Regions from separate parts of the Mesorhizobium sp. M0276 genome, predicted to be linked through region 3. Evidence: riboswitches for the same ligand, from Rfam matches in the RefSeq annotation. Region 3 holds a riboswitch; each other region holds the start of a gene.
The links. Region 3 has a riboswitch for thiamine pyrophosphate ahead of NKJ01_RS14990 (YkoF family thiamine/hydroxymethylpyrimidine-binding protein). Riboswitches for the same ligand answer to the same signal wherever they lie in the genome.
Positions count from the first base shown of each region.

Region 1: linked by a shared signal. The riboswitch ahead of thiB (thiamine ABC transporter substrate binding subunit) and the one ahead of NKJ01_RS14990 (YkoF family thiamine/hydroxymethylpyrimidine-binding protein) in region 3 are both predicted to bind thiamine pyrophosphate.
Region 2: linked by a shared signal. The riboswitch ahead of thiC (phosphomethylpyrimidine synthase ThiC) and the one ahead of NKJ01_RS14990 (YkoF family thiamine/hydroxymethylpyrimidine-binding protein) in region 3 are both predicted to bind thiamine pyrophosphate.

Region 1 covers NZ_JAMYSC010000009.1:145,204-155,635, forward strand. Annotated here, with positions in the region: gene NKJ01_RS09800 (amino acid ABC transporter permease) at 1-319, opposite strand, end outside; gene NKJ01_RS09805 (amino acid ABC transporter substrate-binding protein) at 457-1,230, opposite strand; gene NKJ01_RS09810 (RNA polymerase factor sigma-32) at 1,558-2,421, shown strand; gene NKJ01_RS09815 (M48 family metalloprotease) at 2,462-3,931, opposite strand; gene thiQ (thiamine ABC transporter ATP-binding protein) at 4,189-4,965, opposite strand; gene thiP (thiamine/thiamine pyrophosphate ABC transporter permease) at 4,958-6,577, opposite strand; gene thiB (thiamine ABC transporter substrate binding subunit) at 6,814-7,812, opposite strand; TPP riboswitch at 7,856-7,970, opposite strand; gene NKJ01_RS09835 (thiamine diphosphokinase) at 8,058-8,702, shown strand; gene NKJ01_RS09840 (ABC-F family ATP-binding cassette domain-containing protein) at 8,704-10,432, shown strand, end outside.
Region 2 covers NZ_JAMYSC010000002.1:225,114-235,545, reverse strand. Annotated here, with positions in the region: partial or broken gene NKJ01_RS02790 (adenosine kinase) at 92-405, opposite strand; partial or broken gene NKJ01_RS02785 (6-pyruvoyl trahydropterin synthase family protein) at 601-726, shown strand; gene queE (7-carboxy-7-deazaguanine synthase QueE) at 723-1,460, shown strand; TPP riboswitch at 1,740-1,856, shown strand; gene thiC (phosphomethylpyrimidine synthase ThiC) at 1,960-3,795, shown strand; gene thiO (glycine oxidase ThiO) at 3,792-4,793, shown strand; gene thiS (sulfur carrier protein ThiS) at 4,762-4,959, shown strand; gene NKJ01_RS02760 (thiazole synthase) at 4,963-5,736, shown strand; gene NKJ01_RS02755 (thiamine phosphate synthase) at 5,733-6,338, shown strand; gene NKJ01_RS02750 (hydroxymethylpyrimidine/phosphomethylpyrimidine kinase) at 6,329-7,096, shown strand; partial or broken gene ald (alanine dehydrogenase) at 7,380-8,494, shown strand; gene NKJ01_RS02740 (hypothetical protein) at 9,179-9,313, opposite strand; gene NKJ01_RS02735 (ABC transporter substrate-binding protein) at 9,252-10,250, shown strand; partial or broken gene NKJ01_RS02730 (ABC transporter permease) at 10,283-10,432, shown strand, end outside.
Region 3 covers NZ_JAMYSC010000016.1:60,803-71,234, forward strand. Annotated here, with positions in the region: gene NKJ01_RS14945 (hypothetical protein) at 1-917, shown strand, start outside; gene NKJ01_RS14950 (glycoside hydrolase family 108 protein) at 1,622-2,341, shown strand; gene NKJ01_RS14955 (hypothetical protein) at 2,341-2,559, shown strand; gene NKJ01_RS14960 (hypothetical protein) at 2,561-2,788, shown strand; gene NKJ01_RS14965 (hypothetical protein) at 2,958-3,281, shown strand; gene NKJ01_RS14970 (hypothetical protein) at 3,484-4,191, opposite strand; gene NKJ01_RS14975 (glycosyltransferase family 39 protein) at 4,352-5,896, shown strand; gene msrA (peptide-methionine (S)-S-oxide reductase MsrA) at 6,028-6,546, shown strand; gene NKJ01_RS14985 (hypothetical protein) at 6,903-7,238, opposite strand; TPP riboswitch at 7,457-7,570, shown strand; gene NKJ01_RS14990 (YkoF family thiamine/hydroxymethylpyrimidine-binding protein) at 7,561-8,169, shown strand; gene NKJ01_RS14995 (ABC transporter permease) at 8,184-9,014, shown strand; partial or broken gene NKJ01_RS15000 (ATP-binding cassette domain-containing protein) at 9,011-9,522, shown strand; gene NKJ01_RS15005 (hypothetical protein) at 9,532-9,777, shown strand; gene NKJ01_RS15010 (ABC transporter substrate-binding protein) at 9,770-10,432, shown strand, end outside.

The DNA of each region.
Region 1 (10,432 bases), on a different contig from region 3:
TCTCCGACGTGTAGGCGCCTATGTTGAGCGTGAAGCCGATCAACGCCGCGGTGAAGGCATCGAGCAGAATGCCGACCGACGGCAGGCCGTAGAAGATCAGGAACAGCTGAACCAGGAGCGGCGTGCCGCGAAAAATCCAGACGTAGAAGCGCACTAGCGCGACCAGGGGCTTCGGTCCGAACAGCCGGGCGAGCGCAGCACCCAGGCCGACCGTCAAGCCGAGAGCGAAGGACAACAGCGTCAGCGGAACGGTGAAGATCAGCGCCGCCCACAACAGCGAAGGCAGTGACTCCAGCATCAGTTGCAGCCAGTGCGGCACGTAAGATTCTCCAATGGTCGAGGCGGTTCATCAAGGCGTGAATGCGTCAGACATATCACGACAAAAGCGGCGGCCGGTCAAAGACGGCTCGCCGCTTGATATGTCTCGTGGGCCGGAGACCGGCCCACCTCACCAGCTTACTTCGAAACGTCCTGGCCGAAATAGGTGTCGGCGATCTTCTGGTAGGTGCCATCGGCCTTGATGTCGGCCAGCGCTTTGTTGATCGCCGCAACAAGTTCCGGATCGCCCTTGCGCACGATGACGCCGGAATAGTCGGCGTTTTCTTCTTGCGCGGCAATCTTCACATTGGCGTCGGGCTTATGCTTCTTGAAGTCGAGGAACGACAGGCTGTCATTGATGGTGGCGTCGGCACGGCCGGTCAAAAGCAGCTGGATCGACTGGTCGAAGCCATCGGTGCCGACCAATTCGGCGCCGTTCGCCTCGGCCAGCTTGCCGAAATTCGAGGTCAGCGACTGCGCCGACTTCTTGCCCTTGAGATCGGCGAACGTCTTGATGTCGGTGTTGTCGCCGCGCACGATCAGCACTGCTTTGGAGGCGATGTAAGGATCGGAGAAGGCGTACTTGGCCTTGCGGGCATCGGTAATGCCGACTTCATTGATGACGGCGTCATAGCGATTGGCGTCGAGGCCGGCGATCAGCCCGTCCCACTTGCCTTCGAGGAACTCGGCCTTGACGCCGAGCTTGTCGGCGATCGCCTTGGCGATTTCGACATCGAAGCCGACCAGGGCGCCGGAAGTGTCATGATAGGTGAATGGCGCATAGGTGCCTTCCGTGCCGACCTTGATGACTCCGGCCTGCTTGATCTGGTCGAGATTGGCGCCGGCATTGCCTGCGGTGACAGCCAGAGCCTGCAGCGTTCCGGCGATAATGAGCGACTTCAGCCATTTCATTTTTCTGTGATCCCGTCCTTGGCCGGATATCCGGCATTGTGTGAGCGCTGGAAACTGCCAGATGCGAGGTGAGAAAATAAGGAACCGGATTTCGAAAATCACACGTTTCTGAAATTGGATTCTCCAAATGGCGTTTCTTGGCGGCGATCGAGGCTGTCACCGGTCCTGCAGACATCGTTCAAGCAACCTGATCCGCCTGGCAACAACCAGGGAACCTTTCCGGCGTACCGCACGTTCTGGCAGTTCTAGGGCACGACGCCGCTATTTCAACCGGGCGCCAGCCAAGTTTGCAAAGTCATCCGCATCGCCTGAGCCAGGGAGCGCCTCATGATGGAAGACACGGCAGGACGGATCATGGTCCGCGCGGCAATGAAGGCTCCCTACCTCGAACGTGACGAAGAGCATCGGCTGGCATTGCTCTGGAAAGAGGACAACGACCAGAACGCATTGCACAGCATCACCGTCGCCCATATGCGGCTGGTCATTTCCATGGCCTCGAAATTCCGCCACTACGGCCTGCCGCTCGGCGATCTGATCCAGGAGGGCCACGTCGGCCTGCTTGAAGCCGCCGCCCGCTTCGAGCCGGAGCGCGAGGTGCGGTTTTCGACCTACGCGACGTGGTGGATCCGCGCCTCGATGCAGGACTACATCCTGCGCAACTGGTCGATTGTGCGCGGCGGCACCAGTTCGGCGCAAAAAGCGCTGTTCTTCAACTTGCGGCGCCTGCGCGCCCGGCTGGCGAATGGCGCCGAGCCGCTGTCGAACGCGACCCTATACCGCGAAGTGTCGGAGACACTCGGCGTCTCCGAAGCCGATGTGGCGATGATGGATTCGCGCCTGTCGGCACCCGATTCCTCGCTCAACATGCCGGTTGCCGATGATGCGGGTTCGACCGAGCGCATGGATTTCCTGGTCTCCGACGATCCGCTGCCCGACGAGATCGTCGGAGACAAGATCGATGTCGCGCGCCGCTCGCTATGGCTGAGGGAGGCGCTGCGCGCGCTCAACGCACGGGAGCTGAGGATCATCGAGGAGCGCCGGCTGAATGACGAGGGCGCGACACTCGAAGCGCTCGGCGAGACGCTCGGCATTTCCAAGGAACGTGTCCGCCAGATCGAGGCCCGCGCCATGGAAAAGCTCAAGGTGGCGTTGGTGAAGCAGAACCCGGAGTTCATGGCGACTGCCGCCTGATCTGTAACAGACGTTCAGCAAATGAATTCGCAGCGAGCTCTTATTTGTCGGTGACGATCTTGACCTTGTCGCCGGCAGAAACCGCGGCGCCCGGCGACAGCGCATTGAGCACGCGGAACAGGTCGAGCTTGCGATCGACGCCAACCATCTGAGCCGAAAGCGAACCCATCGTCTGCCCTGGCTGGACGGTGACGACGCGGATATGCAGTGGCTTCAACGCGGCCTTTTCGGCAGCACTCAGGATACGGAAAGATCCGCTGACCGAACGCGCGACCGCATCCAGCGAGGTGCTGGCCGAAGGTGCCGCAGTCAACAGCCGGTAGACCTGACCGCCGGCACGGATCACGGCAATGTCGAACTGCCATCCTTCGGCGCCGGCATGCGCCGTCGCCGCCTCGTTGCCGTTGATCGTCTCCTGCTTGACGCTGCTGTCGTCGAGGCCGGCCACCCAGCCGCTGCGGATATAGTCGGTCAGCGCGCGGTTCTTGTCGATCGAGACGCCGTCGAAGCGGATCGCCATATCGCCGGGACCGGTTGCCGTCACCGCGGCCGCCGAATTGTCGATGATGAAACCCTGCGGCACCGAGAAGGACACGCCGAGGCCCGGATGCAGGAAGGTTTCGCCGCGCACATAGCCTTCTTCAGGCGTGTCGCCATAAAGCAGGCCGTCTATGCCGGCGAGGAAGGAATCGCGGTCGCGCGAGCCGACGCCCGGCGCGCCGAACTGGCGGGCATGGCGCTGCGCCAGATCGATGCGCTGCGGCGTGTTGGGGTGCGTGGCCAGGAAGTCGAGGCTGGCATCGGTGGCGCCGCTGATCGAACGAAAGTCCGTATAGGCCGACATCGACTGCAGGAAGCGGCCGGCGGCGAAAGGATCGTAGCCGGCTTCGCCGATCGATTTGATGCCGATGGCGTCGGCTTCCAGCTCTTGGTTGCGGGAGAATTGCGCCAGCCTCAGCTTGCCGCGGATCAGCGCCGCCTTGGCGGTCGGGCTGTCGCCCAGCACATCGGAAACCACTTTCGTCGCCAGGCCCTCCTCGGCCTCCAGCTGCTGGCGCTGCAGGCCGTGATTGGCGGTGACGTGGCCCATTTCATGGGCGATGACAGCGGCAAGCTCAGCCGAATCATTGGCCAGCGCCAGCAGGCCCCGGGTGATGTAGAGATAGCCGCCGGGCAGCGCGAAGGCGTTGACGTTGGGCGAATTCAGGATGGTGATGCGATAGGTCTGCGTCGGGTTGGCAGACACCACCGTCAGATTGCCGACCACCTTGGCGACCATGCGCTCGAGCTTGGGGTCGGAATATTCGCCGCCATAAGTCGCCAGGATGCGCGGGTGCTGCGCTTTGGCCAGTTCGGCGAGCTTGTTGTTGGCGCCAACGTTGTCGACCGTGATCGGCTTGTCGGAAGGCTGGAAGCCGGACTCCTGTACTTCCGGCGGCATGAACATCTGGCAGCTCGCCAGCGCCACGGCAAAACCGGCCAGCGCAAGAAAACGCGCCAGCGGATTCATTCGTAGTCTATCAACGCCGATCGCCAGAACGGTTTCCTTTCGGGTCCCGGCGCATAACCACGAAAACCGGGGGCGATCTTCGGAACACGTCATGCGCTATCTTAAACTGCTGCAGCATCCGTTGCACGTCCCTCGGGCGGGCGGCGGATGCTGCAGGCAAATCACGTCCTGTGCCGGACCAGCAGGTCGGACCTAGCCACACTCCTCCAGTCATGGCAAGCAAGCGCCACATCGCCTGGAGCCGGTTTGACCGTAAATTATGTCCGCTTCCGGGCAATATCTCGTGATAAACCGCCACTCTCGCCGATATAGCGCCGGAACACTTCGGGACCAGCCCCAGTGAAGAAATCATCTGCCTTGCCGATTGCCGCGACCATTCCATTGTCGAGAAACACCATGTGCTCGCCGATGCGGCGAGCGTCTTCAGGCTGGTGGGTGACAAACAGCACCGTCATGCCACGCTCGGCATGAACGGCGGCGACCAGATCCAGCATATCATCGCGCAAAGCGGGCCCGAGCGACGCGAAGGGTTCATCGAGCAGCAGCACCGGCCGGTTGCGCACCAGGACACGGGCCAATGCGACGCGCTGGCGTTCCCCGCCGGAAAGTTCGCGCGGCAGGCGCTTTTCCTTGCCTCCAAGACCGGTGCGCACAAGTGCTTCGGCGATCGCGGCGCGGTCCGCCTCGGTCAGCCGCAGGGCTGGCGAGCGGCCGAGCCCGACATTCTGCTCGACGGAAAGATGGGCGAAGAGGTTGTTCTCCTGGAACACCATCGATACCGGCCGCGCCGAGGCCGGGTCGGCGCTGACGTCGGCGCCCCCGATCAGCACGCGGCCCGACTGTGGCATCTCGAAGCCGGCGACCAGATTGAGCAGGGTCGACTTGCCCGACCCGCTCGGCCCCATGATGGCGGTGATCTTCGACGTGGCGAACTCGACGTCGAAGACGAGCGGCATCTCTCCGTAGCTGAACGACACCCTGTCCAGCCGCACCGGCGCGCCTTTTTCGAGCCGGCTGACCTTTCCATCAAGCATCCCGGACCCTCTCCCTTCCCAGCCAGTGCGCCGCCACGATCAGCGCGAGGCAGACGAGGCCCAGCAGCAGTGCCAGGCTGGCGGCATCCGCGGTGCGGTAGCTCCCCATGCGCGCCAGGAGAAGGTAGGGCAATGTCTGCACGGAATCACTGCCGAACAAGGCAATGACGCCGAGATCGCCGAGCGACAGGGCCATGGCGAAAGCGAAGGCGGTGGCGAGCGGCCGCCGCAGCGACGGCCAGTCAACCAGAACCAATCGGTTCCAGCCCGCTATGCCGAGCTGTGCGCAGAGCCGTTCGTGACGCTCGCTGGCCGCATCGTAGGCGGGACGGACGGCGCGCAGGGCGAACGGCATCGCCATCACCGCGTTGACGGTAACGACCATGACCGGGGCGATGGCGAAGACATCGCCGACATGGCGCAACAACAGGAACCAGCCGGCGCCGACGACGATCGGCGGCACGACCAGGACAAAGCCGGCGCCTGAATCCGTGACATGCTCTAGCATTGTCCGGGGACCAGCGCGGCGGTTCAACGCCAGTGCCCGCCGCGCCATGGTCAGCGCCAGCGACAGCATCACCGAGAGCAGCGCAGACAGCAAGGCCAGCACCGCACTGGTCAGAGTCGCCTGTCGGACAGTGGCCTCACCAGCCAGCCGGCCGAGGTCGGCACTCAACCCGGCCGACACCGTCGCCGCCATCGGCCCGACGACGAACAGCAGCGCCAAGACGATGAGCATGGCGTTCAGCCAGCTCTCGCTCCTGTTGACGGAGAGATAGCGGCGTTGGGCAACCGGCAGGTTGGTGTCGCCGACCACATTGGCGCCAAGCCGCGTCAGGGCCAGCACCACGATAAAGGTCAGGACGATCTGCAGCAGCGTCAGCGTCACCGCCCGCGCGGGATCGAAATCGAAGCGCAGCGCCTGGTAGATGCCGACCTCCAGCGTCGTCGCGGCCGGCCCGCCGCCGAGCGTCAGCACGATCGTGAAGGATGTGATGCAGAGCATGAAGATAAGCCCGGCGACACCCGGCAATGCGGCACGCAGCGTTGGCCATTCGATCAGCCTGAATGCCGGGCGCGCCACCATGCCGAGCTGGCTCGCCAGCCGCCATTGGTCGGCTGGTATAGTCTGCAGCGCCTCGAGGAACAGCCTTGTCGCCAGCGGCAGGTTGAAGAAGACATGGGCGACGAGAATGCCCGACAGGCCGTAGATACCCGGCCAGCTTCCACCGCCGATCACCGTGAGCACGCCTGCGAAATAGCCGGCGCGGCCATAAAGCGCCAGCACGCCGAGTGCCGCGACGATGGCCGGCAGCGCCAACGGTACGGCGAACAGTTGCAGGATGAAGGCGCGGCCGAAGAAGCGTGGGTGCCGCGACATAGCGCGTGCGACGAACAGTGCAGGCACGACGGAGAGCAGCGTCGACAATACCGCTTGCCAGAGCGTGAAGCGCACGACGCGCAGGAGATAGGGATCGAAGGCTGCCCAGGCGCCAGAGAGGTCGTGGCCGCCTTCGAAAAGCAGGCCGGCAAATGCGCCGCCGATGAGCAGCGCGATGGCGGCGAGCGCCAGGATGCCAGCTGTGATGCGGGGGTCAGACGCGCGTTGCACGCTGGGCCACCTGACTTGAGGTTCTTAGCGAAGGCCGCGCTCCGTCGCGCCCCCCTCCGTCCTGCCGGACGTCTCCCCCGCTAGGGGGGAGATTAGCCGTTACCCATGCCTTCGCCAACCTCCAACGTTGCCGGGGACGAGCCCCCAGCAAAGTAGCTGATCTCCCCCCTTGAGGGGGAGATGGCCGGTAGGCCAGAGGGGGGTGGCTTGGCGCAAACATCCGAGGTGGCTGAGCCCTACTTGCTCATCGCCGTCAGCCACTCATCCACCCAGGCCTTGCGGTTGGCGGCGACCTGCTCGGGGCTGAGCAACAATGTCTTGGTCGGCTTGACCAGTTTGTCGAAGGCCGGGTTGAGCGGCTTTTCGGTCTTCCCGGCCGGGAACATCCAGTTGGTTTCGGGGATGGCATCCTGGAATTTCGGCCCTGTCATGAAGGCCATGAACTTTGCCGCCAGCGGGTTCTTGGCCCCTGTCGTGGTGATGCCCGCGACCTCGATCTGGAGATATTCACCCTCCTCGAAAGAGGCAGCCTGGTAGCGCTCTGTCTTCTCGGCGACCATGTGGTAGGCCGGCGAGGTCGTATAGGACAGCACCATCGGCGCTTCGCCCTTGGTGAACAGGCCGTAGGCCTCACTCCAGCCCGGCGTCACCGTCAGCACCTTCGCCTTCAGCTTGGCCCAGGCCTCCGGCGCCTTGTCGCCATAGACAGACTTGACCCACAACAGCAGGCCAAGGCCCGGCGTCGAGGTGCGCGGATCCTGAATGACGATCTTGTCGTCGGTGCTGCCTTCGACCAGTTCCTTCAGGCTCTTCGGCGGGCTCTTCAGCTTCTCGGTGTCGTAGACGACAGCGAAATAGCCGTAATCGAAGGGGACAAAAGTGTCGTCGCTCCAGCCGCCCGGCACAGAGACGTCCGCCACCGCGCCATGCGGTGCGAACAGGCCGGTGGCCTTGGCGTCGGCGGTCAGATTGGTGTCGAGGCCGAGCACGATATCAGCCTTGGTCGATGCGCCTTCCAGCCTGACGCGGTTGAGCAGCGCGACGCCGTCGGCGACCGAGACGAACTCGACATCGCAACCGCATTCGGCCTCGAATTCCTTCTTCACCACGGGACCCGGACCCCAGTCGGCGGTGAAGCTTTCATAGGTGTAGACGGTGAGTTTGTCCTTGGCCAAGGCCGGTCCGGACAAGACCAAGGTCATGGCTGAGACAAGAGCGTATAAGAGCGTGCGCATCGGCGCCTCCTTCGTTCGAATTGAAAGGAATTGAGGCGTCGGACTGTCCGAAACGTCTAATCCCTCCGCCGGTACAAACCGGATCAGGTTCAGCGGGTTGGCGAGACTGCCTCTCAGCCGGTCCGCGAAGATCGCGTCCGGCACCCCGTTAGAGCGTTTCGACACATAGGCCGGGCCGATCCCCCACGCAAGTGGGAGTTTGCCGCCTTCCGTTTCCGTTGCCGGGCTGGTAAGGGCCACACGATATGAGCACATTCACCATCCTGCTTGGCGGCGACCTCATCCGCACGCCACGGCTCGACCGCCAGGTCGAAGGCTCCCGCGTGATTGCCGCCGACGCCGGCATCGGCCATGCGCGACTGCTCAGCCTTGTCCCGGAGCTGTGGGTGGGGGATTTCGATTCCGTGCCGGCCAACCTGCCGGACGATCTCGCGACTGTTCCCCGCCGGACTTTCCCGGCCGAAAAGGACAAGACTGATGGCGAACTGGCCATCGCCGCCGCACTGGAGCTCGGCGCGACCAGCCTGGTGCTCGCCGGCGCCTTCGGCGGCAAGCGCGCCGACCACGCCTTCCTGCATCTGGCGCTGGCCCTGCGGCTGGCCGAGGCCGGGACGGATGTGCTTTTAACCAGCGGCGCGCAGGAGGGTGTCCCCTTGCTCCACGGCAAGGCTGGCTTCGACTATGCCGACGGCACGTTGTTTTCGGTGCTCGGCTTTTCCCAACTCGCCGGCCTGACCGTCACCGGCGCCAAATGGCCGCTGAACCACGTCGGGGTGGCGTTTGGCTCGTCGCTGACCATTTCCAATGAGGTCAGGGGCCGCCTCGAAATCGCGCTGGGCCACGGCCGCGCGATACTGCTCGCCCATCCCTATCCCTTGCCTGAAAGCTGATATGGCCCCGCCCCTTCTCAATCTCGACGGTATAAAACTGACCTTCGGCGGCGCGCCGCTGCTCGATGGTGCCGCCTTGACGGCGTCGGCAGGCGACAAGATCGCGCTGGTCGGCCGCAACGGGTCGGGCAAGTCGACGCTGCTGAAGATAGCCGCCGGCCTGATCGAGCCGCAGGACGGCGAGGTGTTCCGCCAGCCTTCGGCGACCATACGCTATTTGCCGCAGATGCCCGACATGGAGGGTTTTGCCAGTGTTCGGGCGTATGTCGAGGCCGGACTTGGCCCCGCCGACGACCCGTACCGCGCCAGCTATCTGATGGAGCATCTCGGCTTGTCTGGCGAGGAGCGGCCCAACGACCTATCCGGCGGCGAGGCGAGGCGCGCCGCCCTTGCCCGCGTCATGGCGCCCGAACCCGACATCCTGCTGCTCGATGAGCCGACCAACCATCTCGATCTATCCGTGATCGAATGGCTGGAGGAGGAGCTTGTCCGCACCTCGTCTGCACTGATCGTCATCTCGCACGACCGCCGCTTCCTCGAGCGTGTATCGCGCGCCACGGTCTGGCTCGATCGCGGCCAGACCCGCAGGTTGGACAAGGGCTTTGGTCATTTCGAGGAATGGCGCGACCTGGTGCTGGAGGAAGAAGAGCGCGAGCAGCACAAGCTTGGCCGCCAGATCGTGCGTGAGGAGCACTGGCTGCGCTATGGCGTGACGGCGCGGCGCAAACGCAACATGCGCCGGTTGGGCGAATTGCAGACCATGCGCCAGCGTTTTCGCGGCCATCGCGGGGCCGAAGGATCGGCCACTATGGTGGCCAGCGATGCCGCAGAATCCGGCAAGCTGGTGATCGAGGCCAAGAATATCGAGAAGAGCTTTGGCGATCTCACCGTGGTCAAGGGGTTTTCGACTCGCATCCAGCGCGGCGATCGGGTCGGCCTGGTCGGGCCGAACGGTGCCGGCAAGACGACGCTGCTGAAGATGCTGACCGGCGAGATGAAGCCCGATGTCGGTTCGGTGCGGCTCGGCACCAATCTGGAAATCGCCACGCTCGACCAGAAGCGCGAGGCGGTCGACCCGCAGGAGACCTTGGCGCAGTATCTCACCGACGGACGCGGCGAAAACCTCGTCATCAATGGCGAGCAGCGCCATGTCGTCTCGTACATGAAGGATTTCCTGTTCAAGCCGGAGCAGGCGCGCACGCCGGTGCGGGAACTGTCCGGCGGCGAGCGAGCTCGGCTGTTGCTGGCCCGCGTGCTGGCCCGGCCGGCAAACCTTCTGGTTCTCGATGAGCCGACCAACGATCTCGACATGGAGACGCTGGAGCTTCTGCAGGAACTGGTCGCCGGGTTTGCCGGAACGGTCATCCTGGTCAGCCACGACCGTGATTTCCTCGACCGCACCGTGACCAGCCTGATCGCGCCGGATGGCGACGGCCGCTGGATCGAATATGCCGGCGGTTATTCCGACATGCTGGCGCAGCGCGGCGGCACCAGGCTGGACGACCGCAAGGCACGGGCGAAGGCCGAAAACGGTGAAGCGCCCGCACCAGGCAAGAGCGAGTCCACAACGCCAAAGGGGCCGGCGAAGAAGCTGTCGTTCAAGCAGAAATTCGCGCTGGAATCGCTGCCCAAGAAAATCGAAGCTGTGATGGCGTCGATCTCAAGGCTCGAGAACAACATCGCCGATCCGGCCTATTACGAGCGCGATCCGGCCTCGTTCCAGAAGACGA
Region 2 (10,432 bases), on a different contig from region 3:
TGGGTTCAGGCCGTAAGTTTTCGAGCCTGCCTTAGCTTTGTCAAAAGCAACCACCCGGTCGTGCAGCGGACGAAAAGGCACTTGCTTGGCTTTCCGAGCGGGTCACGGCGGCGATCTTGCAGTCCTTGCGAATCCGCGCCAGCGCGTCGTCGAAGGAAGAGGTCTGGTAGAGCGATTTGATCTCGTGGTCGTTGGGAAAGGCGATATCGACCGTGCCCGAGCGCATCAGGTCCAGGAACTCGTCGCGATAGCGGTCGACGCGTCATCGACACCTCGCGACCGGCCGCATGGGCAAGCTTCGCCGTCTGCCGGATCGGCGCGCGGCGGGTCCCACAGATAGCCCCGAAATAGGTGACCTCGGCGCTTGTCGGCCTCGACATCCTCCGGCCTGAGCTCGACGTAGGCGCTACCGAGCCGGTGCTTCTCGGCCAAGTTCCACACATACGGATAGTCGACCATGAAATCGGATCGAGGCGAGGCCTTGGACGGTTGAGCCTTGGTCAGGATGCCGCCGCCCACGAGCCGATCGGCCCTCTCGATAATTTGGCGCACCCTCGTTGTCGACAAGCCATGTTCCTGCGCCAGGTCGGCGAAGCGTGGCATGACCGTGTCACAGCGGAATGTCTGGCCCGCCACTTCTACGACTGGTGCAAGAGACTGCTACCGGAAACCTCCGCTGTGCGGGTGAGCGAGACACCGAAAACCTGGGCGGAATACCGGCCATGACTTGCGCGTTGGAACCCGGAATCCGCGTGAGCGAGATTTTTGGGCCGACCATTCAGGGCGAAGGCATGCTGATCGGCTTGCCGACGGTATTCGTAAGAACGGGCGGGTGCGACTATCGCTGTACCTGGTGCGACAGCCTGCATGCGGTGGACAGTCGCTTCCGCCATGATTGGGAAATGATGTCTGCCGACGCGGTCTGGCGAGAGGTCATTGCGCTTTCCGGCGGTCAGCCAGTGATGGTGTCGCTGTCGGGCGGCAATCCGGCCATCCAGCCGCTTGGCCAGCTGATCGACCGCGGGCATGGTGAGGGCTACCGCTTTGCATTGGAAACCCAAGGCTCGGTGTCCAGGCAATGGTTCGCGGATCTCGACGTGCTGGTGCTCAGCCCCAAGCCCCCCTCGAGTGAAATGACGACGGATTGGGCCGCATTCGACGCCTGCGTCGAGGCGGCGCAGGACAAGCCGCAAATGGCGCTCAAGCTCGTCGTTTTCGACGATGAAGACTATGCCTATGCCAAAGACGCCGCGGCGCGCTATCCGCAATTGCCCGTCTATCTCCAGCCCGGCAATCACACGCCGCCGCGTCCCGGTAACGAAGACGATTTCATCGACATAGCCGGTATGATGAAGCGCATGGAATGGCTGGTCGAAAAGGTGACCCGTGACAGGTGGTTCGAGGCGCTTGTACTGCCGCAGCTTCATGTTCTGCTGTGGGGAAACAAACGGGGCGTCTAGCTCACGCGGAAGGATTGCCGATGACGAGCAAGACAGACATCTAACGCAATCTTACCCAATTGGGCGACAGCAACGCCGTTTCGGCTAGCTCCGAAAATGCCGTGCTGAAAAAGCTTTGGTATCCGCGTGATGGCTCGCCTATCGTGGGCGCTTCGCCGCTCCTCCAGGCGTGACTTGCTCTGATACGTGCGCGAGCACTCCGCCCGGTTTTGATTAGCCGCCGGTCGTCACCGCCGGCCAAATGCGCTTGACAAAATAGCGCCGGCCCGTTCAACCTGAGGCATTCACCAGGGGAGTCCCGGCAAGGGGCTGAGATACTGCTGGCTTTCGCGGCGCAGTGACCCGTTGAACCTGATCCAGTTCATACTGGCGTAGGGACGGTGCAAGCGCTTTGCGGGAGTTCACGCCCGAGGTCCTGTTTCGGCAGGTCGACAGAAGCGTCTTTTCATCCTTCCGGCACAGAACTGGGTCTCCAATGCATGAGCAAAGGAGCCTCACGATGAATGCCCTCACCCCCGCCGTGTCGACGGGACCGCTGCCCGCCTCGCGGAAGATCCACAAGCCCGGCACCATCCACTCGCAGATCAAAGTGCCGATGCGCGAAATCTCCGTCCATCCGACAGCCGGCGAGCCGCCCGTTACCGTCTACGATCCGTCGGGCCCCTATACCGATCCGGCTGTCGAAACCAGCATCGAAAAGGGCCTCGCCCGGCTTCGCCACGAATGGATCTTGGCGCGCGGCGATGTCGAGGACTGTGACGGCCGCCATGTCCGGCCGGAGGACAACGGATTCGCGACGGGCGAACGCCTGACGCCGGAATTTCCCATCCGCCACCGACCGCTCAAAGCCAAAGCAGGCAAGGCGGTGACGCAGCTTGCCTATGCGCGCGCCGGCATCATCACGCCCGAGATGGAGTTCGTCGCCATCCGCGAGAACCTCGGCCGCGAGATCCTGCGCGGCACGCTGCAACGCGACGGCGAAAGCTTTGGCGCAGCCATCCCCGATTTCGTCACGCCCGAATTCGTCCGCCACGAGGTGGCGCGCGGACGCGCGATCATTCCCGCCAACATCAATCATCCCGAGAGCGAACCGATGATCATCGGCCGCAATTTCCTGGTCAAGATCAACGCCAATATCGGTAACTCCGCCGTCAGATCGTCGATGGCTGAAGAGGTCGAAAAAATGGTGTGGGCGATCCGCTGGGGCGCCGACACGGTGATGGACCTGTCGACCGGCCGCAACATCCACAACATCCGCGAATGGATCCTGCGCAACTCGCCGGTGCCGATCGGCACGGTGCCGCTCTACCAGGCGCTCGAAAAGGTTGGTGGCATCGCCGAGGACCTGACCTGGGAGGTCTACCGCGACACGTTGATCGAGCAGGCCGAGCAAGGCGTTGACTATTTCACCATCCACGCCGGCGTGCGGCTGCATTACATCCCGCTGACCGTTGACCGGGTCACGGGTATCGTCTCGCGCGGTGGCTCGATCATGGCAAAATGGTGCCTGCACCATCACCGGGAAAGCTTCCTCTACGAGCACTTTGCGGAGATCTGCGACATCTGCCGCGCTTATGACGTCTCCTTCTCGCTCGGCGACGGCCTTCGTCCCGGCTCGATCGCCGATGCCAACGACGCGGCGCAATTCGCCGAGCTGGAAACGCTCGGCGAGCTGACGCAGATCGCCTGGGCGAAAGATTGCCAGGTGATGATCGAGGGGCCCGGCCACGTGCCGATGCACAAGATCAAGGCGAACATGGACAAGCAGCTCGCCGTCTGTGGCGAGGCGCCGTTCTATACGCTTGGACCGCTGACGACCGACATCGCGCCGGGCTACGACCACATCACTTCCGGCATCGGCGCGGCGATGATCGGCTGGTTCGGAACGGCCATGCTCTGCTACGTCACGCCCAAGGAGCATCTCGGCCTTCCCGACCGCGATGACGTCAAGACCGGCGTGATCACCTACAAGATCGCAGCGCACGCGGCCGACCTGGCGAAGGGCCACCCGGCGGCGAAAGTCAGGGATGACGCCCTTTCCCGCGCGCGCTTCGAGTTCCGCTGGGAGGACCAGTTCAACCTGTCGCTCGACCCCGAAACCGCACGGTCCTTCCACGACCAGACCTTGCCCAAGGAGGCGCACAAGCTGGCACATTTCTGCTCGATGTGCGGACCGAAATTCTGCTCGATGCGTATCTCTCACGACATCCGCGCCGAGGCACAGAAAGAGGGCATGGCGGCGATGGCGGCGAAATACCGCGAGGGCGGCGATCTCTATCTGCCGGCGGACGAGACCGGCGCACCGCTCATACCTCAGCCACGTGAGCGATCATGAGGGTCCTGGTCAAGGGGGCCGGTGTCGCCGGCCTCACCGCAGCTTTCGAGCTCGCCACACGTGGCGCGACGGTGACCGTTGCCGAGATAACACATACCCTTGGCGGCAATGCGTCGTGGTTCGCCGGCGGCATGCTGGCGCCATGGTGCGAGCGTGAAAGCGCCGAGCAGCCGGTGCTGGATCTCGGACGCGATGCCGCCGACTGGTGGGATGCGGTACTGCCGGGTCACGTGACACGGGCCGGAACACTTGTCGTGGCCGCGCCGCGTGATGCGGGCGAGCTCGACCGGTTCGCCAGCCGCACCTCGGGTCATCGGCGTGTCAATGAAGATGAAATCGTGTTGCTCGAGCCCGACCTCGCCGGCCGCTTCCGCCGCGGACTGCTCTTCCCCGACGAAGCCCATCTCGACCCGCGTCAGGCGATGGCGGCACTTCATGACAGGCTGGCGGCGATGGGCGTCGAATTCCACTTCTGCGCTGACGTCCGGCGTGCTTCCGGGTTCGATCGTCAGATCGACTGCACGGGAATGGCAGCAGCCAATGACAGGCTGCGCGGCGTTCGCGGCGAGATGCTGATCCTGCGCACACCTGATATCTCACTGTCGCGCCCGGTCAGGCTGCTGCATCCGCGCTTTCCGCTTTATGCGGTGCCACGCACCGACCACCGTTTCATGATTGGCGCGACGATGATTGAGAGCCGGTCCACGGGACCGGTGACGGCTCGTTCGATGATGGAGCTGCTGGGTGCCGCCTATGCCCTCCATCCGGCCTTTGGCGAGGCCGAGATCGTTGAAACCGGTGTCGGCGTCCGTCCGGCCTTTCCCGACAACCTGCCGCGCGTCGAAACGAACGGTGGAATCATCGCGATCAACGGGCTCTATCGTCACGGTTTTCTCCTGGCTCCCGCCATGGCGCGCCAGGCTGCCGACCTGGTTTTCAGTCAAGACAGAACCAAGGAGCTTGCTCATGAAACTGATGGTCAACGGCGAAGCGCATGAGGTTGCCGCCACCACGCTGGCCGGGCTGCTTGCCGCGCTTGACTATGAGGGTGATTGGCTCGCGACCGCCGTCAACAACGACCTCGTGCACAAAGCCAACCGGGCGGAATTCCAGCTAAGCGATGGCGACCGGGTCGAAATCCTCTCGCCCATGCAGGGAGGCTAGATCATGTTGGAGCTTTATGGAACCGAGCTTCCGTCGCGCCTGCTCCTTGGCACGGCTCAATATCCTTCGCCGGCCATCCTTGCCTATGCAGTCAGGGCTTCGGGCACGGCGGTGGTGACCGTCTCGTTGCGCCGTGAGATGGCAGGCGGCAGGGCCGGCGAAAAATTCTGGTCGCTGATCCGCTCGCTGGGCACAAGGATCCTTCCCAACACTGCCGGCTGCCACTCCGTCAAGGAAGCGGTCACCACCGCGAAGATGGCGCGCGAGGTCTTCGGTACGAGCTGGATCAAGCTCGAAGTGATCGGCAACCACCATACGCTGCAGCCGGATGTGTTCGGCCTGGTAGAAGCCGCCCGCATCCTGTGCGAGGACGGTTTTGCTGTATTCCCCTATACCACCGACGACCTTGTCGTCGCCGAGCGGCTGCTTGCGGCGGGCTGCAAGGTCTTGATGCCGTGGTGCGCGCCGATCGGTTCCGCCCTCGGACCGGTCAACATAACGGCGCTGCGCTCGATGCGCGGACATTTCCCTGGGGTCTCGCTGATTGTGGATGCAGGGCTCGGGCGACCGTCGCACGCGGCGACTGTCATGGAACTCGGCTTTGACGCCGTGCTCCTGAACACGGCGGTCGCCAGGGCGGCCGATCCGATCGGCATGGCGCGAGCATTCGGCAAGGCGGTCGAGGCCGGTCGCGAAGCTTTCAGCTCGGGAATGCTCGAACCGCGCGAGGTCGCCGTGCCGTCGACGCCGACAATTGGCAGGGCAGTTTTTTCATGAAGCTCGATCCGTTCTACCTGATCGTCGACAGCGCCGCCTGGATCGAACGGCTGGTGCCGCTTGGCGTCAAGCTGGTTCAGTTGCGCATCAAGGATAGGGACGAGGCCACGCTACGGACGGAAATCCGCCGCGCGAACGGCGTCTGCGCGGTCCATGGTTGCCAACTGATCGTCAACGACTATTGGCGGCTCGCCATTGAGGAAGGCTGCGACTTCGTCCATCTCGGCCAAGAGGATTTGGCTGCGGCCGACCTGCTGGCGATTAAGTACGCCGGATTGAAGCTCGGGCTTTCCACGCACGATCATCTAGAACTGGAAACGGCCATCGCTGCCGAGCCCGACTATATCGCGCTCGGCCCCATCCATCCCACGGTCCTGAAGCAGATGAAATGGGCGCCGCAAGGGCTCAAGCGGATCAGCGAGTGGAAGCATCGGGTGGTACCCATTCCCCTAGTCGCCATAGGCGGCCTCACCCCTGACCGGCTCGACGGTGTCTTCAAGGCTGGTGCGGACAGCGCGGCAGTGGTCACCGACATCACGTTGAATGCCGATCCCGAAGCGCGCACGCGAGAATGGATCGAAAAGACAAAGCCATGGCGCTGAGGCGAGAACCGCATGTGCTCGTGGTCGGCGGATCAGACTCCAGCGGTGGGGCTGGAATTGCACGCGATATCGAGACGATCTCTTCCATTGGCGTGCGCACCTGCCTTACCGTCACCGCGCTAACGGTGCAGACGCACGAAGCCGTGATGGAAATCCATCCTTCGCAGCCCGATCTTGTGGCCAATCAGATGCGCGCTGCGCTGCAGGCCAACAAGGTGGCGGCAATCAAGATCGGCATGCTGGCAACGGCTGAGGTCGTCGTTGCCGTCGCGGCTGTGCTACGCGAAAATCCACAGGTGCCGGCAGTACTCGACCCGGTGCTGGCCTCGACGTCAGGCCGGGCGCTGCTGGACGCAAGGGCCATCGCCGCCATGAAACGCGACCTGATGCCCCTTTGCCGCCTCGTCACACCCAATCTCATCGAGCTGGCGCTTCTTGTTGGCTTAGAGCCAGCGGTGGATGAAGACGGCGCAGTGTGGCAAGGCCAGAAATTGCTGGTGGCCGGGATGCAGGCCCTGCTGCTCAAGGGCGGCCACGCGGCGGGACCCCGATCGACCGATATTCTGTTGCGCTTGGATCAAGGACCAATCCGCTTTGACATGCCGCGCCTTGCCGTATCGATGCGCGGGACGGGCTGCATGCTGGCCAGCGCGATTGCAGCGCATCTGGCGAAGGCGAGATCACTTGAAGACAGCGTGCGTGAAGGCAAGCTGTTTGCTTTCAAGAGGCTCCAAAAGAATGCAGCCGGACGAAATTGACTTTGCCTCGGTCAATCCAATCGTGGCCCCACAATCACGATATCCACGCTATGTCCGCGCAGCGCAAGATGTCCGCCATCCTTCTGCAAAACCTCGAGAATGGCGATATCGATCCTGTCCAGCGGCATTTTTCGTGACTCGTGCGAAAATCCTGCGATTTCTCGCAACGATTATCGAAACGCGCGATCCCGCGCAAGCGCATTCGCAAACACCTGCGCAACGATTCCTGGTTCACTACACTAGACAGGGAGTGAGCCCAAAAGGGCGGATCAGGAGAAGAAAAATGCGCGTCGGCTGCCCCAAGGAAATCAAGAACCATGAATACCGCGTCGGCCTGACACCGGGTTCCGTCCGTGAATATGTCGCGCATGGCCATGAAGTGCTGATCGAGACCGGAGCCGGAGCCGGCATCGGCGCCGATGACAACGCCTATCGCGCCGCTGGTGCCAGGATTGCCAAGACGGCTGCCGACGTGTTTGCCAAGTCGGACATGATCGTCAAGGTCAAGGAGCCGCAGCCCACCGAATGGGCGCAGCTTCGCGAAGGCCAGATCCTGTACACCTATCTTCATCTTGCTCCGGATCCGGAGCAGACCAAGGGCCTGCTCGCTTCCGGCGTGACGGCGATCGCCTACGAGACCGTGACCGACGATCGTGGCGGCCTGCCGCTGCTGGCGCCCATGTCTGAAGTCGCCGGACGCCTGTCGATCCAGGCCGGCGCCACGGCGCTTCAGAAGGCCAACGGCGGCCGCGGCGTGCTGCTCGGCGGCGTGCCCGGCGTGCTGCCCGGCAAGGTTGCCGTGCTCGGCGGCGGCGTCGTGGGCTGCACGCTGCCAGGATGGCGGCGGGGCTTGGCGCCGATGTCACCATCATCGACCGCTCGATCCCGCGCCTGCGTCAGCTTGACGACCTCTTCGCCGGCCGCGTCCACACCCGTTACTCGACCGTCGAAGCGCTCGAAGAAGAATGCTTTTCAGCCGATATCGTCGTCGGGGCGGTGCTGATTCCGGGTGCCGCGGCGCCAAAACTGGTTTCGCGCGAAATGCTGTCAGGCATGAAGAAGGGTTCAGTGCTGGTCGACGTCGCCATCGATCAGGGCGGCTGCTTCGAGACCTCGCATGCGACCACCCATGCCGAGCCGACCTACGAGGTCGACGGGGTTATCCATTATTGCGTCGCCAACATGCCCGGCGCGGTGCCTGTCACCTCGGCCCACGCGCTCAACAACGCGACGCTCCACTACGGTCTGCAGCTCGCCGACAAGGGCCTGAAGGCGCTGGTCGACGACCACCATCTGCGCAACGGCCTCAATGTCCACAAGGGCAAGATCACCAACCGTGCGGTCGCCGAGGCGCTCGGCTATGAGTTGGTCGAGCCGAAAGCCGTTCTCGCGGCCTGATTCCAGTTACAACCGTTTCCTCCCGTCTCGCCCGCCGGTTCGTTCCGGCGGGCTTTTTCGGTCAGACCTGTCTCCTCTCCCGTTTCCACCAACGTCCGCGGTGAAGCTTCATGCGCGAGACGCCGGTCGCCGATGAAGCTGATCGCGTTCTCACCAGACCGGCCTGACGAACTCCCTCCAGCCCCCTCCCCGAGGCACAAGCTTTGGCGTCTCTGGCTGGTCAGTGCAATCGATCCCCTATCCGATCGTTACTGACGAACAGGAGAACCTGCCCCACCGACGGGTCAGATTCTGCCGCATTATTTGTGTCCTAGTCGTACAGGCGCCGACCGCCTAATGATCACAGTTGAACTGTCACTGTGATACCACCATGCGGGGTCCTATGTGGCAATGCGTTCACGGCCGATCTGCGAGCTCGGGTCGGTCGGCGCGCCGGTGCCAGCTTTGTCGTCAACAGCCCCCCAGGCATCGGCTCGATACGGTCCAGGCATGAAGCTTCTGGATGAGCTTTGGTGGGGATGTTCCTCGCCGAGGTGCTGCTTCGCAGTCCGAAGCTTTGTGAACGACGTGTGCCCAAAATGAGCATTGCAGGCGAACAGCTTTTCCTTCCGGCGGCAAAGAACAGCATCCGGTACTTTATAGTCTACGAAATTGATAGACATAATCAGATGAGCTTGGGCCTTATCAATTGGAGAGAGAGACGATGATGTTGGCTGTGAAGTTTTCGAGAAGGAAGTTTGGTGCATTGGTCGCCGCTTTGGCGGTAACCTTGGTCGCTTCTTCCTCCGCTTTCAGGGCCGAGGCGGGCAGTCCGGACACGGGTAAACTGCCGACCAAAATCCCGGAGGGCACTGTGCTTCGTATCGGCGATCCGGAGACGCAAAGAGCCCTGGAACTCTCGGGTCTGATTGACCAGCTACCCTTCAAGGTTGAATGGGCCAACATCAGCGGCGGTCCGCAGACAATCGAAGCTTTTCGCGCCGATGCATTGGACGTCGGATCGGTCGCCGACATTCCGCCCATCCACGCGACCTGGACTGGGCTCAAGGTCAAGATCATTGCTGCGAAGTTCCGCAGGGATCCGGTTTCACACCCGATTTATCAACTCGGCATTGCGCCGGGCGTCGAGGTCAAGACGCTCGCGGATTTGCGCGGCAAACGGATCGCCTTCAGCCCTGGTCAGGCGCAAGGCGCGCTGGTGCTGAGGGTCCTGCAGGCCGCCGGCCTGAACAAGGAGGATGTAAATCTCATCGAACTGCCCAGCAAAGGCGATGCCTATCCGGTGGCACTTGCCAGCAAGCAAGTCGATGTCGCACCGATCTGGGGCGTCCTCGTCAAGCGCTATCTGCGCCAGTATGGGGCGGACGGCGCCACCACCATACCGCATGGCTTGCGCGATGATCCAGACCATCTTTACGCCCCGCAGGCCGTGCTCGACGATCCGGCCAAGGCTGCCGCTCTCGGCGAATATGTGCGCTACTGGGCACTTGCGGCCCGATGGGTAGAGCAGCACCCGAAAGAGTGGATCGAGGGCTATTACGTCGCCACCCAGGGCCTCAACCACGAAGATGGCCAGTATCTCGTCGAAGCCGACGGACGGTTCGACATTCCATCCGACTGGAACGATGTGATCGTGCGCCAGCAAGCGACGATCGATCTCCTGGCCAAAGAGCTGAACAAGCCTCGTATCCAGGCCGAGGATCTTTTCGACAGGCGCTTCGAGACGATCGCCGCAAATGCGCTGAACGCGTCCTGACGACCTGCTTCCCAGCACTGGAGACGACGCAGATGACCGCAATCTCACATACCGCCGCAGTTGCACTCCCCATCCCCTACGCATCCGATGAAAGGGGGTTGATTGCGCCCGCTGTACAGGCGCGCAAGGCGGGAACGAGGCGCCGCCTCGCCCTCGGACGGGCGATCCCCTTTGGCGCCATG
Region 3 (10,432 bases):
AGTCCGGTAATTTCCTATGGCTGCTCGATCCTCGGGCGGAAATCAGCTCCTACATCGGCGCTGACTGGCTTCTCTGGAAATGGTCGATTGCGCTTGGCTTCCTGATAGGGTGGTATTTTCAGGTGCCTTGGGCCAGAAATGTCTTCTCGTGTCTGCTCGCGCTGATCGTTGTCGGCGCTGATCGCACTACCCCTGTCATCACCCTAGTCTCTCTAGGCATCGCGCTCATGTGGGGCCGGCCAGCGATCAGGACGTTCTTTTCCGGGAAATCGATAACCGCCGCCGGAGCAGTTTTAGCCGTTATTTTCTATGCCAAACCTTTCTACGTGTCCTTGAAGTCTGACCAGTCCTTCAGCGACATTCTCGCATCGACAGACGCCATGTCTTTGCAGGCCGGATGGGAGGCCTTCGGCACTCATGAATTGCTTGAAAAAGTCGTCGCCTTGAACGTTTCATATCCGCTTTGGAGTACGACGCGGGATTGCCTCGCGCAGTTTCTGCTGGTGCCGTCCTATTTCGGGTTTGGAAGCGGCGGCTTTAATGAGCTCTTGCAGCAGCAGGTTTTTTCCCAGGCGACCTACGGACTAGCCTCCAATTTATGGGCGCACTGCTGGGCGATGGGCGGGCTTCTTGGTGTCCTGATCGGGGGAGGGATTTATGGTGCCAGCATCCTGTTTTTGAACAATTCGATAGTTCGTAGCAGGGGTATGATGTTTTTTCTCTTCCTTCTAGGGGCGGCCACTATCGGGGTGTACGCCCACAGGAACAGTCCCGAGAATATTCTTGCGCTGATCCGACCGATCGTCATCGTGTTTTTCACGATTCAGGTGATGGCTATCGTAACCACTCTGCAAGTGCGATCTCGGCGCATGATCCCTGTTAGAGATCGCCATTCTCCTACGCCACGTGGGCCTTAACCACCGCCCGGGGTTGCGATCACTAAACCTTTATAAACGCGATTGTTCCTGCAGCGCGGCCAAACTCTATAAATCCGCACGTGGTTATGTTTTGGTTCAACTCAAGCGCTTCAGCATGGCTTGCGAGGCGGCTCCAACACTTTCGTGCTCGATGCGTGCGGATCGTCATTGCCGCCCAGAAAGTACCAAGGAGCGGCCACGTTGCTGAGGCACAAAGTGCCACTGAAATCGGAAGCACAAGGAACCCGACTCAAACGAACCCATCCAGCGAAGTTCGAATTTGAGACCGCGTAAACTGCCGCCTGTCCGATCGAAACGGCAGCAGAAATCGTTCCCAACGCGATGAACCAGGCTGCGAAAAGCCGGTCCGTCGGCCTTGAGTAGATAGCTGTGGCCGAGGCGCGTAGCGCGAGAACAACAAGCGCGAATGATATTGTTGCCGCACTGAGCCAGGAACCCAGTGGATTGCGTTCGGCCGATCGCAGGTGTCGGTGATCGCACCTCGACGTTGTCCGTCATCTTGCCCTCTCTCCACAAGATCTGTGTGCTGAGCAAGAACACCATGGCCCTGCCCACCGGCATGGCTGCGCCAATCAAATCCGTGATGCTCCAGCCCATCGCTCGCCGGGACATGTCGCGAGCAGATTGAACCATCGTGTCCATCCTCCCAGCCTAGCAAAACCGATCCGAAAGGAAACATAACCATGGACCGCAACTTCGCGCGGGCGCTTGCGCTCGTTCTGAAATCTGAAGGGCTCTGGTCGGACAATCCAGCCGATCCAGGTGGCGCCACCATGAAGGGGGTGACGCTCGCCAATTTCCGCCGCTACGTGAAGGCCGACGCGACGAAGGCGGACCTCCGCAGCATCGGCGACGCGCAGGTTGCCACGATCTACCGCCGTTTCTACTGGGACGCCGTGCTCGGCGCCGAACTGCCCGATGGCGTCGACTTTGCGGTGTTAGATTTCGCGGTGAACAGCGGGCCTGGCCGGGCGGCGAAATACCTGCAGGCGGCGGTGGGCGTTGCCCAGGACGGCCGGATCGGACCGGCGACCATCGCGGCAGTAGAGGCAAAACCGGCCGGCGTCATCATCGATGCGATCTGCGATGCGCGGCTGGCGTCTCTCAAACGGCTGCCGACATGGGCAACGTTCGGGCGCGGCTGGTCCGATCGGGTGAGGTCGGTGCGGGTTCAGGCCTTGCTGATGTCGCCGCAACATGCCGCGGTGGCCGCGCCGGCGTCTGTCCCGCAACCGCCCAAAGCCGAAACCACCGCTACCGAGGCGCAGACGAACCAGCCGGTGCCTCGGGCACCGCCATCCGGCGGCAAGACGGCTGCGGCGGCCGGTATTCTCGTGCTCATGGCCGCAGCGCTGGCGGCGTTCCGGCATCACCTCACCGGTTTTTTCGGGAGCCTCTTTTGATGACATGGTTCAACACCAACGCCTTACACAATCTCCTCAACACGCTGATCGCCATCATCTGCGGCGGCGCCCTTGCCGGCTTCGACTGGACGATGTTCGGGGTGAGCGACCGCGCCGCGCTTCAGATCAGCGGCACTATCGCCCTTGCCAAGATCATCATCAACGCGGTGCGCGACGGTCCGCGCGGCATGATCGTGCCGCCGGCCAAGGAGACATGAGATGGGAACGCTCGCACTGCTTGGCCAGGTCTGGCCATATCTCCTTGCAACGTGTGCAGCGCTCGCCGGTCTCTGGACGGCCTACGCTAAGGGCAAGGCCAACCAGAAGGCCAGGCAAGATGCCGCCGACGCCGCGGCTCGCTCCGAAGCCCAGAAGATCGATGATGCCGTTGCCGGCCGGACGCCGGACGACAACCGGAGGAGGCTGGGCAAATGGTCAAAATCCTAGCGCTTTCCCTCACGCTGGCCGGCTGCACCACATCGGGCGGGTCATTCTGCGCGGCCGAGCATCCCATCCGGCCGACACAGGCAGAGGTGGCGACCCTATCCGACGCGTCGGCAGCGGCGATCCTGGCTCATAACGAAAAGGGTCAGAAGCTCTGTGGATGGAGGCCGTGATGCACGAAATTTTCGACCTGCTTGGCATCAAGGGACCGGTCGTGGCGGCTGGCCTTGCCGGCGGCGTTCTGCGCGCGCTCTCGCGGCATCGCTACAAATTGCGCGAAATGATAGCCTCGCCAATCTGTGGCGCCTTGGCGGCGGCATATCTGACGCTGCCGGCGGTGTCCTACGCCAGGATCACCGGCCTGCCGATGCCGGATCCCGTCGACGACACCACCACACTGGCAGCGGCCTTCCTGATCGGCGTCTGCGCCATGTGGATCTCGGACGTCCTGTTCGAGTTTGTCGCGAGGCGATTCAAGCCGCCGTCAGATGAGTAGCTGCTGGCTCCGGTCGGCGTTGTCTGTTGGCATCTGCTTGACAGCATGCCCGAGACACTTTCGGCATGAAGCCGCGCCGAAAGAGCCGCCAGACGCGGTATAGTCCTCATTCCACGATTGCCATTTTTGCCCGCCTCGGCTCGCGCCGGGGCGGCCTTTTTGCGTTTCGGCCCGATGCAGCGGCGACTCGGATTGGCAAGCCTCAAGCCAGGATGTTGACCGCGCGTGCCGCGACCAGCGCGATGGTCAGCAGCGAGATCATGGATTCCGCCATCATCAACAGCTTGGCGCGCTGGGAGAGTGGCAACGTATCGGTGGGCGAAAACGCTGTCGCATTGGTGAAGGCAAGGAAGAAATAGTCGACGAAGCCGGGCAGCCAATCGCGAAGGTCACGGTCGTTCAGCGTCATCTGTGCGAACAGGAAGTCGGCCTGCGCGAGCTTGACGAGCCCGCAGGTCGGCGGTCCACCGCGATCGGTGCTCCAGAACCACAAGGCAAAGACGATGACGTTGGTGACCCATATGTTGAGCGCATCGATCAGCAGCGTCGTGCCGCTGTTGCCGGCATGGCCCTCCAGCAAGGCACGCACCAGCAAGAACAGCGAACCACAATTCATGAGGCTGATGATGGCGGTCATGGTTAGCGCGGTTCTGCGGATCATGATGCGAAACTGGCCGATCGCATGCCACTCGTGATCATCGACCGCCTTTCGGGTGGCGGCCTGTGTCCAGGCCGTGGCCACCGACAAGGGCAGCAGCAGGGCGGCCTCCAGCACCGGCGCCAGCCAGCGCGGCCCAAATGAGAGGTTGTTGATGACCAGAAGCTGCAGGCAGATGATAACCAGAACGGCCGCGCGCGCCATCCAGAAGTCGAGCGCACGGTAGTGGATGACGGCGTGGTGATGGCGCATTGGGATCCGGATTTTTCAGAGAGAGGAGCGCCGATACTCCTGCTCGATATTGGTGCTGCAATGGCACATAGCTATACTTTTTTGTAAGCTTCGACGTTTGGGCTGTTCGTCAAACCGGACTATGTGATCTAAGCGCCGCATGGCGGGGATAGATGGATCCATGGACGACTGGGTACCGGCGGGATTGGTTGCCGCCGGCATCGATTCCCCATCGGTTTTGTCCAGTCTAACCCGTCGTCCCTTGTATTTGCTGGCGATTTTGTGCGTGATGCAGATATTCTGCTGGACGGTGGCGCCCGCACTTGTCAACGTCTCACCGCCCAACGATGTCGTCGAAGGCTTCATGTGGGGCCGCGAATGGGTGCTGTTGAGCTACAAGCATCCACAGCTTCCCGCATGGCTGCTCGAGACCAGCCATCTTCTGACCGGATCGTTCCGCTGGCCGCAATATTTCCTGGCCCAACTGACGATCTCGGCGACTTTCGTCCTGGTCTATCTACTGGCCCGTGACCTGATAGGGCAGAAGCGTGCGCTGGCTGCCGTGCTTTTGATGCCGTCTCTCTATTTCTTCGGCTGGCCGACCCCGCAGTTCAATCATGACTACGCGCAGATGCCCTTCTGGGCCGCTATCTGCTGGCTGTTGTGGCGTGCAGGGCGTGGTGGTGGGCCGGGCTGGTGGCTTGCGCTCGGACTCGTATCGGGCGTCGGGCTCTACGCCAAGTTTTCCACCGCTCTGCTGTTGCTGTTCGGCGCGATTTGGCTGTTGTCCGACCCGCGGGCACGCAGTCGGCTCGCCACGCCTTGGCCATGGCTTGGCCTTGTGGTTTTCGTCGCTGTCGCTGCGCCGCTGGCCGTCGAACTCAACCGCGTCGATTTCCTGCCGCTGACCTATGCCGCCTGGCGCGATCAGTGGGTGCTGGCCCATCGCTCCCGCTTCTATTATATCGGCGTCCAGATGGCCGGGCTCTGCGGCTTTGTTCTGGTGCTGGCGATATCAGGGCTGCTGCGGCGCTCGGCGGCGCCGCAAGAGCCCGTTGGGCGCGGTATTCTCGTTTACCTCTTGTGGATGGGGCTTGGCCCGGCGCTCCTCGTCATGGTGGCGTCCCTGTTCACCGGGGCAGGCGAGGCCTGGGGCGCGCCGATGTACAATCTTGCTGGCGTTGTGGCGCTTGCCTTGCTGGGCCACCGCCTCGGCACCGTCGAGATGCGAAAGCTGGCGATCTGCGCGTTCGTCTGCATCATCGGCATATCTGGTGCTTATGCGGGGATCCGCTGGACGAAATGCAATTTGCGTGGACGGATGGACGCCGTCTGTTGGCCGGCGCAGAAGATATCGGATGAGGCCGAGGTCGTCTGGCACGCGGCCGCGCCCGGTCGGCTCGACATCGTCGGCGGCCATCCCCTTATCGCGTCGCTGGCGGGCCTCAACGCCTATGACAAGCCGTCGATCTTCACAGACCTGAACATGCAGTATGCCCCCTGGATCACCAAGGATCGGCTGCGCGACCACGGCATACTGCTGGTCTGGCCTGGGCGCGACGTGCCACCTCGACTGCAGGTGTGGGTGGGCAACGTCCCGGTCAAAACCGTTCTTTTCGACTGGTCGCTCAGGGCGCCGCCGGTGGTGGTCAGCTTTGCCGCCATTCCGCCCGGCGCGCCGCAGTTGGCGAATGCGATCGACAGCCTCGCCCAAACGAGCAACTGAAGCAGGTCGGCGGTCCGCTGGACGGAGCAAGAGACAATGCCCATTTATGGGAGATCCAAGTTGATTTTGCGCAATTCCAGACGGAAAATCGCTACACGCTTTTCGTGGAATTGCTTTTGAGGAGACGTGATATGGCGACTTCGACCGAACGTGCAGTTCTTGCCGGCGGCTGTTTCTGGGGCATGCAGGATTTAATACGGCGCTATCCCGGCGTCATCTCCACCCGTGTCGGCTATAGCGGCGGCGACGTGCCCAATGCCACCTATCGCAACCACGGCACCCACGCCGAAGCCATCGAGATCAATTTCGACCCGGCCATCATCAGCTATCGCACGCTGCTGGAGCGCTTTTTCCAGATCCATGATCCGACGACCCGCAACCGGCAGGGCAACGATGTCGGGCTGAGTTACCGCTCGGCGATCTATTACACCAGCGACGAACAGAAGCGCGTCGCCGAGGACACTATCGCCGATGTCGATGCCTCGGGTCTGTGGCCGGGCAAGGTCGTCACCGAAGTGGCGCCGGTCGGTCCCTTCTGGGAAGCCGAGCCTGAGCATCAGGACTATCTGGAGAAATATCCCAACGGCTACACCTGCCACTTCGTCAGGCCGGGCTGGAAGCTGCCGGTTCGCGAAAAGGCTGTTTCGTAGACTTCACAACCGGCGACTGTGCCGGCTCGACGAGACCGTCGAGCGGCTTCGTCGCAGGCCAAGCCCTTTCAGGTCACTGCGCCTTGTCACCTCGGTGCAGCCGTCGAGCGCCTGATATCAAGGACTGCGCCATCTTAGCACGCCACGTGGCAAATCAAGCGCGGCTAGGAACACGCTGCGGGGGGTAACGCCTGCTGCGTTGGGTATGACGTTGACCCTTGGCGGCTGCGAGACCGCGCCCCGCTTGAAAAGATCGATAATGCCAGCTTGGCCTTGTTTAGGAGTGCCCGGTTCCGCGGGCGCCCAAAAAAGCCGCGGAGCATGCGCTCGCGGCTTCCTCGGTTGCCGGCAATGGCCTACTTACCGCAGTGGTTATCGTTGACCGTCGGCACAGAGGTGCCCGGCGAGGTGTGGGTGGCGTCAGGCTGCGCGCCCTGCGGGCCGGCCGGGCAATTTCGATCTGCGTTCGAATTCATGTCGCCGGGCATGCCGGTCGTGCTGTTGGTTATGCCGAGGTCGACAGTACCGGGCCTAACCGTATTCGGCGAAGCCGGGGTGTTCGGCTCCACAGTCACCGACTTCCCGCTGCCGGCGCCATCGCCACTTGCGTTATTGCTGCCGGCACTTTGCGCCATGGCTGACATGGCCAGACCAATCGTGAGAGCCGAAGCTGCGAGGATTTTCATGAACATGGTTTGTCTCCATTTCTGTGAACTCGTCGCTTGTTTCTACGAAGGTGATCGCATTTGCGACTATGGGGACAACCGGTCGCGGCAGCGAAGGTTCCCGATAAAATTTCGCTCCAGAAACATCGGCGTCTTCGACCCAAGAACCACGCCTGGCGCAATGCTTTTTGGTGCAGCGCGCTGAAAAAATGGCTTTCACTTCGGTTTGATTGGTGCTTTAACCCGCGCATCCACAGGGGTGCTCCGTACGGTCGGGGCTGAGACGGGGGCGGCAAGCCCACAGACCCTAAAAGCTGATCTGGGTAATACCAGCGGAGCGAGGCGGGCCATGTTTTCAGGCGCACAGATTTCCCTATATCCCATGGCCGACGATTTCGTCGGCGTCATCCTTGGCGCGCTGGGCGCGCTCGGTCCCTATCGCGACAAGCTCCGGATCGAGACCGACGACATCTCGACCCTGCTGGTCGGGCCACCCGAGGTGCTGTTTCCAGCCATGCGCGACCTCTTCGTGGCGGCGGCGCGCAGCGGTAAACATTGCGTGCTGTCAGCCACCATCTCACGCGGCTGCCCGGGCGAGCCGGACGATCCGATCTGCCGCTCCGATGCCCTTGGCGGACCGGTCGGGCCACTCGGCCCGCGCAGGGATGCGGCCATCGCGGCGGTGCGCGGCGCGGCTTCGACTGGCCAGCCGGCGGCAGCGCAGTTCTCGCTCTATGTGATGGGCACCGACGACCATATGGATGAGATCTACGGCTGCATCGATTTTCTCAAGCAGTCGGGCGTCTATGAGCGCTCCAAGCATTTCTGCACGAAATTGCGCGGTGATGCGGGCGCGATCTTTTCGGCGCTTGACGCGGCCTTCTGCCGCTTCGGACCGGGTGCCGGCCACGTAACCCTCGACGTCACGGTTTCAGCCAACAGCCCGTCGGCCGTCTGAAACAGCCGCCGCCTATGCGAGGCCGTCAAAGGTTACCTGCCGTGGTCCCATCCCCAGTTTCTTCGCGCCCGATCGCGAGCCTTCTTGTCAAGGCGGTACCGGTGACGATGTCGGTCGGACTGCTCCTGCTGGCCTGGGAGCTTTATGCCATCTATTCCGGCATCAAGCCGACGACACTGCCGGCGCCGTCACGCGTCCTTGAGCAAGCGATGCTCAATCGCGAGGCGTTGATCGACAACGCCGCTCCGACCATCCGCGCCACGCTGCTTGGCTTTGCCTGTTCGCTCAGCGTCGCCTTTGCGCTATCGATACTTGTCGACTTTTTCCAGCCGCTGCGCCGCGCGCTGTTTCCCGTCTTCATCTTCAGCCAGACATTGCCGCTGGTGGCGATCGCGCCGCTGGTGGTGCTGTGGTTTGGCTTCGGACTGGCGCCCAAGATCATGCTGGTGGCGCTGGTCACCTTCTTTCCGATGCTGGTGGCATTGGTCGAGGGTTACGAGTCGACCGAGGCCGAGATCGGCCAGATGCTGCACGCCATGGGGGCAGGGCGCTGGCGCATCTTCGTGCTGGCGCGGCTGCCTTCGGCGCTGCCTTACTTCTTTGCTGGCCTGAGGATCTCCATCACCTATGCCGTGGTCGGCGCTATCTTCGCCGAATATGCGGGTGCGGCGAAGGGCTTGGGCATCTATATGCTCAACGCCAAGAACGATTTCCGCCCCGACCTGGTGCTGGCCGCTGTCGGCGTCAGCGCAGCGCTTACGCTTGCCCTGTTCGGGTTGACCGTACTGTTGCAGCGCATTGCCATGCCTTGGGAGGGCAAGCAAACCGCAGGGAAGCGGCGATGAGCCGGCTCGAACTGCGGCATGTGCGCAAGGCGTTCGGTGGGCTCGACGTGCTGGCCGATATTTCGCTGAGTGTCGGCGCTGGTGAGTTCGTCTCGGTGCTTGGGCCCTCAGGCGCCGGCAAGTCGACGCTGTTCCAGCTTCTGACCGGCGCCGAGCACGGCGAGGGCGAGATGTTGTTCGACGGCGCGCCCTCGATGACCACGGCAGGCATTTCGCCTTCATGCCGCAACGCGACGCGCTGATGCCGTGGCGACGCATTCTCGACAACACGACGCTGGGGCTCGAAGTGCAGGGCATCGGGCGCAAGGCGGCGCGGGCACGTGTTGCGCCGCTGTTTGCCGAGTTCGGGCTTGCTGGCTTCGAGCGGCATTTTCCTGCTCAGCTGTCCGGCGGCATGCGCCAGCGTACGGCCCTGCTGCGCACGGTGGTGCAGGAGCGCGACATGCTTTTGCTCGACGAGCCTTTCGGCGCGCTCGACGCGCTCACGCGCACCGCGATGCAGCGCTGACTTGAGCGGATGTGGCGGGATCACGGCTGGACGGCGCTCCTGATCACCCATGATGTGCGCGAAGCCGTGTTCCTGTCCGACCGCATCTATGTGCTGTCGGCGCGCCCGGCCTGCATCGTGCGCGAAATCAAGGTGCCGCTGCCGCGACCGCGCAGCCTCGGCGGCGATGCTGCGCGCCAGGCAAGTGCGCTCGAGGCCGAGATCCTCGACATCATCCTCAACCCCAACCCATCCAAAGGAAATGACCATGATTGACTTGACGCGCCGGCAGGCTCTGCTGCTGACCCTTGCCACCGGCCTTCCGCTGTTTGCCGGATCGGGGCGAGCCCGGGCACAATCGGCGGCGCAAAAGGTTACCGTCGCACTCGACTGGACGGTCAACACCAATCACATCGGCCTGTTCGTCGCCCGCGACAAGGGGTTCTATTCCGAAGCTGGACTCGAGGTCGGGATCCTGCCTTACAGCGATGCCGGTGCTGGCACGCTGGTCGCCAACCGCGTCGCCGATTTCGGCATCAACGGCACGATCAGCCTGTTCACCCAGAAAGCCGCCGGGGCCGACCTGAAGGGCGTCTACGCGGTGGTGCAATCCGAAACCGGCCGCGTGGTTTTCAACGCGGCTCGCAGCGAGATCAAAAGCCCGCGGAATCTCGACGGCCTGACCTATGGCGGCTTCGGCAGCGCCTGGGAAAACGCACTAATCGGCACGATCATCCGGCACGACGGCGGCAAAGGCAATTTCGAGACGGTGACGCTGGGTACCTCAGCCTATGAGGCGCTGGCCAACGGTTCGGTCGACTTCACGCTCGAAGTGTCGACCTGGGAAGGCGTTGATGCCGAGTTGAAAGGTATCAAGCAGCGCAGTTTCGTCTATGCCGATTACGGCGTGCCCGATGAGCACACGACACTG